2 regions of the Ruegeria sp. BHSA163 genome follow, and region 2 is predicted to be linked to the other one. Evidence: riboswitches for the same ligand, from Rfam matches in the RefSeq annotation. Region 2 holds a riboswitch; the other holds the start of a gene.

Region 1 (5,769 bases), on a different contig from region 2:
CCAACGACACATTCTGCTCAGCGCTTAAATGCGGAAAAAGATTGTTGTCTTGAAACAACGAGGCCACCGGACGTTTCCCCGGAGGCCGTTTTGTCAGGTCCTCTCCATCCCAGAATATTCTGCCACCCTTCACATCACGAAACCCGGCGATAGCTTCAAGTAAGGTGGATTTGCCCGCTCCGGAAGGACCGATAATCGCTACGCACGAGGCATCTGCGACTTCAAGGTTTGCCCTTAGAACGAAATCACCGTTTGCGATGACGCATTCATCAAGTCTCAACATGCCATCGACCTCCGCGATCTAGAATCCAAAACGATCCCATGGACAGCATCAGCAATAATAGCGCACTACCGGCCGCGGCCTGCATCTGATAGGCACCCATCAGACGATAGATTTGCAAAGGCAGAGTTGCCACCTGTGCATCTGCGAACAAAGCGATGACACCCAAATCTCCCATTGAAAGTGCCATTGCCAAACCAGCCGCAAATCCGATCTGTGCCCGCATGCGAGGCAGCAAGACACTCGCAAAAAAAATATGGCCTTTCATGTCGAGCGAGAGAGCGAGCCGACTGTACCGAGTAACAGTTTCCTGCGCTGCCGGAACAAGAATTCGCAACGCGAAAGGCAAGGCCATAACTGCGTTAACCAACGCGGTGACCGGTAACGCCACCGCAGTTGGATTCACAAAAGGTCTGATCAGAATAAACAAACCCGTGCCGATTACCAATGGCGACGCCGCCAAACCGAGAATCCCGATCAGCTCAACAAAGCTGTGCCGCCTGACTGCCACAGCTGCGGCCATTGGCAATGCCAGGAACAAAAGGATGGAAGTACTGGCAACAGCCACTGCAACCGAAATAACTGCCGCCTTGAAGACCTGAGTAGGCAATTCTAATAACCCCACAACGCCGGAAATCACCACTGACGACAGGGGCAACAGCAGAAAAGCCGCAGTGGCGGAGATCCAAAACGTATCGATTGCTGGGGAGCCCCCATCCCATCGACGAATTGCCCTGTCAAGCCCTGTTCGAAATCCTTCTTTCCGCGTAAATCGCAACGCGACCAATGCCGCGGCAGCCGTCAATGCCAATTGGACAGTGGACAAAAGCGCAGCGCGACCCAAATTAAAATCGTAAGTAAACGCCTGATAGATTGCGAGTTCAATCGTTGTTGCGCGCGGTCCACCGCCTAACGTCAACGCGACAGCGAAGCTGGTCAAGCAGATCGCGAAAACTACTGCCAGAACGCTGGGTAGAACGCGCTTCAGCATCGGCCACTCAAGCAATCGAAACATTGCCATACCCTTGCAGTTCAGCTGCGCAGCTAGCCGAAACTGTTCAGCCGGAATTTCCTGCCATCCCTGAAGAAGAAGACGAGTCGCCAAGGGCAAGTTGAAGAATACGTGTGCCAACACCACACCGTGTAATCCGTATACACGGATGGCCGGAAGACCAAAGAAGCCCAAAGCCTCAGAAATCCAACCTGCCCTTCCAAATACTTGTAGAATGCCAAGTATTGCAACAATCACCGGCAAAATAAACGGAGCCCCTAACAAGGCTATCAATACCTGCCTGCCAAAAAACCTCCTGCGCGCCAGCGCACGTGCAGTCGGGATGGCAAGGCCAGCGCTGATCACCGAAGACAAAACTGCCTGTGTCAGCGTAAAACGCAAGGCAGCCCAGTCGGAAAACGCAAACATCCCACCAGAGTCAGCACGCAGGGCAACTGCTGCCAAAGTACCCAGTATCAGTGCAGCAACAAGCGTGGCTGCACCGACACCGGGTAGAGGGCTTATTGGCTGAGCGCGCTCAGCCATTCCGAAATTGCCTGTTCACGTTCGGTTGCGGCCTGATCCGGCTCAAACAAAAGCGCCTTTTGGGGGACAATCAAAGTCTCGAATCCCTTAGGCAGCCCATTGGCCGGAGTTACCGCCGGATACATCCAGTTGGTCGTAGGAATAATCTGTTGGAATTTGTCTGACACCATAAACTGCAAAAATTGATCAGCAAGTTCGGACTGATCGGTATTCGCCAGTTTTGCGGCAACTTCGACCTGCATGTAGTGACCTTCGTCAAAGGACGCGGCCGCCTTACTGTCGTCTTCTTCAGCGATCAAATGATAAGCGGGAGATGTGGTGTAGCTGAGGACCATGTCAGCTTCACCTTCAAGGAAAAGTCCATAAGCTTCTGACCACCCCTTGGTAACCGTCACGATATTGTCGGCCAAGCCCGCCCAAATTTCCGATGCCTCCTCGCCATATGCTGCCTTGACCCACAAGAGCAGGCCCAGACCCGGCGTCGAAGAGCGAGGATCTTGGATGATGATCTTAGTATCACTATCTGCCAATTCACGGAAGTTAGCAGGGGCTACCGCATCGGCATTAAGAATAAACGCGAAATAACCCCAGTCGAATGGCACAAATACTTCGTCCGACCACTCGATCGGGAGGTTGTACTCTGCAATCACCGAATGAGGGGCAAAAAGACCGGTTTCCTTTGCAGATGTGATCAGGTTGTTATCAAGCCCAAGCACGACATCGGCGTCTGTGTTTTCGCCCTCAAGACGAATGCGAGACAAAAGCGCCGCACCGTCTTCGATGCCAACAAGGTTCAACTTGCAGTCGCAAACCTCTTCAAACGCAGCTTCCACTTGCGGACCTGGTCCCCAATCGGAAACAAAACTGTCATACGTGTAAACGGTCAGCTGAGGTTTGTCGGCGGCAAAAGCCGCTGTTGCACTCAGAAGTCCCGCAGCAATTAGCAGATGCTTCATGTCATCCTCCATTGCGGCGAGAGGGCAAGGATGGATGAAACCGTCACCTTTCCCTCCGCCGGTTCTAGCCGGTTCAGGTTCAACGGGTTCGTCAAACGACGTCTCAGCGCGGCTTACCGCGCACCCCGAGGTAAAACTGTGATTAGGAGGAACTGGAAGAAAATACAACCAAAACCAACTTCATCTAATCCTATCTGACAAAACCTACTGACGAGTCCCCGCATATCTTGACCGAGGAATGTTGTTGAAAATGCGACCTTGTATTTTCCGAAGTCAGTTTGGGTAAAACAGGGGCTTGAATTTACTACATTACATACGAATCCGAATACGTAGGAGCGGAAGAACCTGCCACGTTTTTGAAGTCAGGGATAGGTATGGTAAAGGTTCCAAACTCGTGAAACTTTTGTTGACAAGACGTCTTTACGTAATAATTTTACCCACTGAAATAATAATCGAAAGAGGGGCGCAAAGTGTATCTTGGGTTGGACTTGGGAACGTCGGGGCTCAGGGGAATTCTTATGGACGAAGCGGGTGTCGTAATTAGCGAAGCCGAAGCTGCCATTACAACTTCGAACCCCAAACCCGGCTGGTCCGAACAATCTCCGCTGGACTGGGTGGCCGCTTGCGAGAAAGTAATCGGAAATCTTCGCTCGTCCAATAACAAGGAATTTTGCGCGCTAAAAGGAATAGGCCTTAGCGGACATATGCACGGGGCGACATTGCTTGATGGTGAAGGCAATGCCTTGCGACCCTGCATCCTTTGGAATGACACTAGGTCTGCAGACGAGGCGAAGAAGCTCGACCAATATCCGGAAATGCGAAAGATTTCAGGAAATATCGTCTTTCCTGGCTTCACCGCTCCAAAACTGGAATGGGTTAGGTCACACGAGCCTGATATCTTTTCCAAAACCGCCAAAGTTCTATTACCGAAAGATTACTTAAGACTTTGGCTAACCGGGGAATATGTCAGTGAAATGTCCGATAGCGCGGGAACATCGTGGCTGGATGTTAACGCGCGGACTTGGTCGAATACAGCACTCGAACTAAGCAATATGCGTCTCGATCAAATGCCTCGCTTACTTGAAGGGAGCGAGTCTTCTGGCGAGCTTCGGCCCGAACTGCGACAAGAATGGGGTTTGTCCGAACCTGTCATTGTTGCTGGTGGCGCGGGCGACAATGCTGCTGCGGCGTGCGGGATCGGATGCATAAACGAAGGCGATGGATTTTTGTCCTTGGGTACGTCAGGTGTTTTGCTTGTAGCCCGGGGATCCTGCAGCCCTGCACCAGAGACCGCAGTTCACAGTTTTTGCCATGCAGTGCCTAACCGCTGGATCCAGATGGGAGTTATCCTTTCTGCCACTAACAGCTTGAACTGGCTTTCACGCAATGTGGGCCAACCAGTTCGCACGCTGGCTTCCGATTTGCCCCAAAACATAACTGGCCCGTCTTCGATAACATTTCTGCCGTATTTGTCAGGCGAACGGACTCCTCATAACGACAGCGCAATTCGTGGCGCGTTTTTGGGAATAGATGTTGCTACCGAGCAGGCAGACCTCACCCAGTCCGTGATGGAAGGTGTTGCTTATGCAATGAGGGACTGCCTTGAGGCTTTAAAGAACACTGGCACACAGCCGTCCAACTTACTCGCTGTCGGCGGAGGGGCCCGGTCCCGGTATTGGCTGGAAACCCTTGCCACGGTGCTGAACACACCGTTGACATTGCCTAAAGGAAGCGAAATCGGGGCAGCAAAAGGCGCGGCACGATTAGCTGTTTGTGCCGCTAACCGCTCCTCTGCTGCGGACGTCATGACACCTCCGGAACAACAGGAAACCATCGAACCAATACGCGGCTTAGCCGATGCTTATGAGACCGAGTACCATCGCTACACTCAGTATTATTCAGCGCTTTCACCGTTGGCCGCTCGATGAGACTGCAAAGCGAAGATCGCGACCCCGATGAATGTACTCTGCTAACTGACGGTCCGATGACCGTTTCCTTGTTAAGCTATGGCGCAATTACGCAAGGTTGGTGGTACGACGAAATTCCTTTGATCCTTGGATACGATGATCCAAAGGCGTATTTGACCGACAAGAATTACATGGGCGCAATTGTTGGACGCGTCGCCAACCGGATCGGAGGAGCCAAGTTTTCTTTGGGGACATCCCATTTTGAACTAAACGCAAACGAGGGCCGAAATACCCTGCACGGTGGGCCGGCTGGTTTATCGCATCGGCATTGGGACATCTCTCGAATTTCGCCGTCCGAAGCTCGGCTTCGTTTGACCTCACCGGATGGGGACAACGGTTTTCCTGGCAAAGTAAAATTTGAGGTTCAGGTAACTCTTGAGTTTCCAAAACTAGTGTACTCGTTTCACGCGCAACCTGATCGTCCAACACCTATTAGCATTACTCAACACAACTACTACTCTTTAGGCAGTACAACGGGAATTTCCGAACATAAACTTATGCTCGACTCAAATCAGTTGCTTGAATTCGACGAGGAAGGCGTCCCGTCTGGTAAAATCTGGAATGCGGCAGGCACGGGTTTGGATTTTTCATCACCAACGGTAATTGGAACGTCCTCACCTGACTTAGACCATTACTACCTGTTTGATACCAAAGGAAAACCGGATAACTTGGTTGCAGAATTGGCCGCCCCTTCAGGAGTGACCTTAAGTGTTTTTTCAGATCAACCCGGAGCCCAAGTCTATTCTGGAGCCAAGCTGAAAACTCCGTTTTATCCAAGAGATGGGCTGTGCATTGAACCGTCGGGTTATCCCAATGCAATTAATATCCCATCTTTTCCCTCTGTAATATCTACACCAGAAAATCCTTACCGTCAGACACTTACGCTGGAAATTTCCGGGTGCCAGACATGATCTACAAATTGCTTATTTCGATTTTAGGTGTTTTGCTGGTGATGTCATCTGGCGCTCGGGCGCAGTCGTTAGGACCGACCCCGGAATTCGTCACTCCGGACCTATCAAGTGTTAAGCT
Region 2 (5,769 bases):
TGAAGAGAAAGGGATTGCAAAAATGGGAAAAGTAATCGGGATCGACCTCGGAACCACGAACTCGTGTGTTGCCATCATGGACGGCTCGCAGCCGAAGGTCATCGAAAATGCCGAAGGGGCGCGGACCACGCCCTCGATCGTCGCGTTTACCGAAGATGAGCGACTGGTCGGTCAGCCTGCAAAGCGACAGGCGGTCACCAACCCCGACAATACGATCTTTGGCGTAAAGCGCCTGATCGGACGTCGTGTGGATGATGCAGAAGTAGAAAAAGATAAGAAGATGGTCCCGTATGCCATCGTCGATGGTGGCAACGGCGACGCGTGGGTCGAAGCCCGCGGCGAAAAATACTCCCCAAGCCAGATTTCGGCCTTCACTCTGGGTAAAATGAAGGAAACCGCCGAAAGCTATTTGGGTGAGGAGGTCACACAAGCCGTAATCACCGTTCCGGCATACTTCAACGATGCTCAACGTCAGGCTACAAAAGATGCTGGTAAAATTGCCGGTCTTGAAGTTCTGCGGATCATCAACGAACCGACAGCGGCTGCACTTGCCTATGGTCTGGACAAAGAAGAAACTCAAACCATTGCGGTTTACGACCTTGGCGGTGGTACTTTTGACGTGACCATTCTGGAAATCGACGACGGCCTGTTCGAGGTCAAATCGACCAATGGTGACACCTTCCTGGGTGGCGAAGACTTTGACATGCGCATCGTCAACTACCTGGCGGATGAGTTCAAAAAGGAACACGGTGTCGATCTGTCCGCCGACAAGATGGCACTGCAGCGTCTGAAAGAGGCTGCTGAAAAAGCCAAAATCGAACTTTCGTCAACCTCGCAGACCGAAATCAACCAGCCATTTATTTCGATGGGTTCGAACGGTCAGCCGCTGCACATGGTTATGAAGTTGACCCGTGCAAAGCTGGAATCCTTGGTTTCTGACCTGATCAAAAAGTCGATGAAACCCTGTCAGGCCGCTCTGAAAGACGCTGGTCTGTCTGCAGGCGATGTGGACGAAGTTGTTCTTGTCGGCGGCATGACCCGTATGCCGAAAGTGATTGAAGAGGTTACCAAATTCTTCGGTAAAGAACCCCACAAAGGCGTGAATCCGGACGAAGTGGTTGCCATGGGCGCCGCAATTCAGGCCGGTGTTCTGCAGGGCGATGTCAAAGACGTGGTTCTGCTGGACGTTACTCCGCTGTCGCTGGGCATCGAAACGCTTGGTGGTGTGTTCACCCGGCTCATTGACCGTAACACGACGATCCCAACGAAAAAGTCCCAGGTCTTTTCTACGGCCGAAGACAACCAAAACGCCGTAACGATCCGAGTGTTCCAAGGTGAACGTGAAATGGCGACTGACAACAAAATATTGGGTCAGTTCAACCTGGAAGACATCCCGCCCGCACCGCGAGGCATGCCTCAGATCGAAGTTACCTTTGACATCGACGCCAACGGTATTGTTTCGGTTTCAGCCAAGGACAAAGGTACCGGCAAGGAACAAAAGATCACCATCCAGGCCTCTGGCGGATTGTCCGATGAAGATATCGAAAAGATGGTCAAGGACGCCGAAGAGAATGCCGAAGCTGACAAGGAACGCCGTGAACTGGTAGACGCCAAAAACCAGGCGGAAAGCCTCATCCACTCGACTGAGAAGTCAATGGAAGAGCATTCCGACAAAGTCGACCCGACCACGATCGAAGCCATTGAACTGGCAATCGCTGCACTGAAGGATGAGTTGGAAACCGAAAATGCCGACAAGATCAAGTCGGGCATCCAAAACGTCACCGAAGCTGCTATGAAGCTCGGCGAAGCTATCTATAAGGCTCAGTCCGAAGAGGCTGATGATGAACCGGCGGCTGCGGACGCTGCTCCGGGCGAAGATGACATCGTCGATGCCGAGTTCGAAGATCTGGACGACGACAAGCGTAACTAACGGAAAGCCGGGCCAATTCGGGCCGGTCCGGTTGCCGGGCCGGCCCGATTACGTTGAGGCAGAAGGACATGCTGATGTCAAAACGCGACTATTACGAAGTGCTCGGTGTGTCCAAGGGCGCTTCGGCGGATGAGATCAAAAAGGGCTTTCGTAGAAAAGCCAAGGAACTTCACCCGGACCGCAACAAGGACAACCCCGACGCAGAAGCGCAGTTTAAAGAGGCTAACGAGGCCTATGATATTCTGCGCGATGCCGACAAAAAGGCAGCCTACGACCGTTTCGGTCATGCCGCGTTTGAAAACGGTATGGGAGGCGGAGGCCGCCCCGGCGGTGGGTTCGGCGGTCAGGGAGATTTTTCAAGCGCGTTTTCGGACGTGTTTGATGATCTGTTCGGCGACTTCATGGGCGGTCAAAGGGGCGGCGGCGGTCGTCGTGCCGCGCGGGGTTCGGACCTACGGTATAACCTTCGGGTAACCCTTGAGGAAGCCTTTGGGGGTTTGCAGAAGACCATAAACGTGCCGACGGCAGTTGCCTGTTCGTCTTGTGAAGGTACCGGCGCGGAGGGTGGCGTTGAGCCCACGACCTGCCCGACGTGCTCTGGCATGGGAAAAGTCCGGGCGCAACAGGGTTTCTTTACGGTGGAGCGTACGTGTCCAACCTGTTCGGGGCTGGGCCAGATCATTAAGAACCCGTGTAAGTCGTGCCAAGGTGCTGGTCGCGTCGAAAAAGAACGCGCGTTGTCGGTCAACATTCCCGCAGGTGTTGAAACAGGTACACGCATTCGTCTTGCAGGCGAGGGCGAGGCTGGAATGCGCGGCGGACCTCCGGGTGACTTGTATATATTTGTCGAGGTCTCTGATCATAAACTTTTCGAACGCGACAGCGTGAATCTCTATTGCCGTGTTCCGGTCAGCATGGCTAAGGCGGCGCTGGGCGGCTCGATCGAAGTTCCGACCATCGACGGTGGGCGTGGGCGCGTTCAGATACCAGCAGGCAGCCAATCTGGTCGCCAGATGCGCCTGCGCGGAAAGGGCATGCCGGCCCTGCGCGGCGGCGGCGTTGGCGATATGTTCATCGAGTTAGCGGTGGAAACTCCGGTCAACCTGACAAGCCGCCAAAAGGAAATTCTGAAAGAGTTTGAAGATTTGGGCGAAGACAATCACCCGGAATCTAAAAGCTTCTTTTCGTCTGTAAAGTCATTCTGGGACGGAATGAAAGGCTGAGTCCAACTTGACTCGGCTTTGCCGACACTTCTCATATTTTTAGACCAGATCAATGGGGACAACTAGTTTTGATCTGGTCTCACTGTCTCTGTGGTGGTTGGCGCTATCTGTGAAATGAATCAAGTTCATTTACTCTATTTTTTCCAAATTTGACGATAGAATTTCGTATTTGCGCTTGAACTCAGACTCACCACCTGAGAATGTCCCTCCAACCGTTGGGGTGCCCTGATTGGAGGGCTGAGAGGCGTTGCTGCGTCAACCCATCGAACCTGATCCGGGCAATACCGGCGTAGGGAACGGTCTATTATGCACAGACGTTTTCTAAGTTCGCTTTGCCTTTTATTGGAGCAAAGGCATGGCGTACGTAGCTTTGGCAATAGCTGGATCCGACAGCGGCGGGGGCGCGGGCATTCAGGCGGACCTAAAAGCCATGTCCGCGCTTGGCGTTTTTGGCGCCAGCGTAATCACTGCGGTAACCGCTCAAAACACACAGACCGTCAAGGCTGTTCACGGTATCCCGCAGGACGTAATTGCAGCACAAATCGAAGCAGTTCTGTCCGATCTTGATGTCGGCGCGATCAAGGTGGGAATGCTTGCAACGCGCGAGATAATCCAGACCGTGGCGATTGGCCTTCAGGGTTACGAAGGTCCACTGGTACTTGATCCAGTCATGATAGCAAAGTCCGGAGATGTTCTGTTGCGGCAAGATGCAGTTCGGACGCTACGCGAAACACTGTTGCCGCGCGCAACGGTTTTGACACCCAACTTGCCCGAGGCCGCCCTATTGCTCGATGCCCCTTTGGCGGAATCACCGAAGGAAATGGCAGAACAGGGGTTGGCTTTGTGCGAGTTCGGCGCGGGTGCAGTCCTGATGAAGGGCGGCCACGCAATCGGGGAAACTTGCCACGATCTATTGATTGACTGCAAAGGTATAGTTGGTGAATTCAAGGCCCGACGAAGGAAGACGAAGAATACTCATGGTACGGGATGTACCCTGTCATCTTCCGTTGCTGCAGGGTTGGCAAGTGGGCTTGATTTGAAGCTGGCCACCGCAACTGCACATGCCTACTTGCAGGGCGCGATCGCGCATGCGGACGATTTGAAAATCGGTTCTGGCCACGGTCCAGTTCATCACTTCCATAAGGTTTGGGCGACGTGAGCAAGTGGTCGGTAATTGGTGCCGGAGTGGCGGGCTTGCCGCCGCGCAACGTTGATGATCTTTCAACGCTGGAAGTTCAAGGAGCATTGCTGCGCCCGCTACGGAAGGATGCGGCTTGAAATATCTTTCCGGGTTTTTCGCCGTTCTATTCGGGCTTGCGGTTTGGCAGGCCCTTGTAGAACTGACTGGGCTGCCCAATTTTATCTTGCCGGGTCCGGTACGGGTCGCCGATACTTGGTGGCAGAACCGCTGGCTGATCGCCGAGCACGCATGGGTAACAGCGGTCGAGGTTGTTGTCGCTCTGTTCTGCGGTACCGCCCTTGGCGTCGCCACCGCGCTTCAACTTGCCAGTTCGCGTATTGCCCGGATGTTGGTTCAGCCCGTACTGGTCTTTAGTCAATCTCTGCCGGTTTTTGTTCTTGCCCCTCTGCTGACCCTTTGGCTGGGTTACGGACTTTGGTCCAAAGTGGCGATGGCGGTTCTTATCATTTACTTTCCAATTACTTCGTCATTCTTCGACGGGTTAATGAGGACTCCGTCCGGTTACCTTGATCTGGCTCGCGTTATGCAAATTGGCCCCAAGGCGGTGCTTTGGCACATCCGAATTCCTGCAGCTTTACCTTCGCTGGCCACGGGGCTGCGTCTGGCGGCAATTTATGCCCCGATTGGGGCAGTTATTGGCGAATGGGTTGGGTCGGCACAGGGTTTGGGCTATCTGATGCTGCTTGCAAACGGTCGCGCCAAGACCGACCTGATGTTCGCAGCGATGCTTACACTTGGTGTATTTTCGATCACCTTGCATTTGATCGCTCACCACGCGACGGCTCGACTGATAGGCGAAAGCCGTTAACCTTTCAGAAACTGATTCTGCCGCAAATTTCAAACATGACACAGGACGCCTTTGCTGAAGCACCGACGCTATTTGAAATTGACGAAGCCCCGGTACAGCCGCTGCCTTCTGGTAAGTTGCCATCTTACATCAAGGATCACCGCAAAAGGCTGCGCGAACGGTTCATGTCAGGCGGTTCGGCGGCTATGCCGGACTATGAATTGCTGGAACTTGTACTGTTCCGTTCGATTCCACGGCAGGACGTTAAGCCGTTGGCGCGGGTTTTGATGGACACTTTCGGTGACTTCAACCGTGTTTTAACGGCACCAGTAGAACGGTTGCGAAAGGTGAAAGGCGTAGGCGACACGGTGATCACCGACCTGAAAATACTCGAGGCTTGCGCGCATCGAATGGCGCGCGCGCGCGTTATTCAGAGGCATGTGATTTCCGGATGGGACGCCTTGCTAGACTATTGCCACACAACGATGGCCCATCGAGAGACAGAACAATTTCGCGTCTTCTTTTTGGACCGAAAAAATGTCCTGATCGCTGATGAGGAACAAGCAAAGGGCACAGTTGACCACGTACCGGTTTATCCGCGCGAGGTTGCCAAACGCGCGCTCGAGCT

The links. Region 2 has a riboswitch for thiamine pyrophosphate ahead of thiD (bifunctional hydroxymethylpyrimidine kinase/phosphomethylpyrimidine kinase). Riboswitches for the same ligand answer to the same signal wherever they lie in the genome.
Region 1: it holds a riboswitch for thiamine pyrophosphate, as region 2 does, so the genes downstream of both, thiB (thiamine ABC transporter substrate binding subunit) here and thiD (bifunctional hydroxymethylpyrimidine kinase/phosphomethylpyrimidine kinase) in region 2, are expected to answer to the same signal.

The regions. Positions count from the first base shown of each region.
Region 1 is NZ_JBXWSJ010000029.1:48,721-54,489, reverse strand. Features, by position in the region: gene AC2FNV_RS14415 (thiamine ABC transporter ATP-binding protein) at 1-283, opposite strand, end outside; gene AC2FNV_RS14410 (thiamine/thiamine pyrophosphate ABC transporter permease ThiP) at 270-1,817, opposite strand; gene thiB (thiamine ABC transporter substrate binding subunit) at 1,793-2,773, opposite strand; TPP riboswitch at 2,806-2,911, opposite strand; gene xylB (xylulokinase) at 3,244-4,701, shown strand; gene AC2FNV_RS14395 (aldose epimerase family protein) at 4,698-5,651, shown strand; gene AC2FNV_RS14390 (cytochrome-c peroxidase) at 5,648-5,769, shown strand, end outside.
Region 2 is NZ_JBXWSJ010000028.1:2,470-8,238, reverse strand. Features, by position in the region: gene dnaK (molecular chaperone DnaK) at 23-1,930, shown strand; gene dnaJ (molecular chaperone DnaJ) at 2,005-3,153, shown strand; TPP riboswitch at 3,360-3,466, shown strand; gene thiD (bifunctional hydroxymethylpyrimidine kinase/phosphomethylpyrimidine kinase) at 3,509-4,312, shown strand; gene AC2FNV_RS13885 (hypothetical protein) at 4,309-4,431, shown strand; gene AC2FNV_RS13880 (ABC transporter permease) at 4,428-5,162, shown strand; gene radC (RadC family protein) at 5,198-5,769, shown strand, end outside.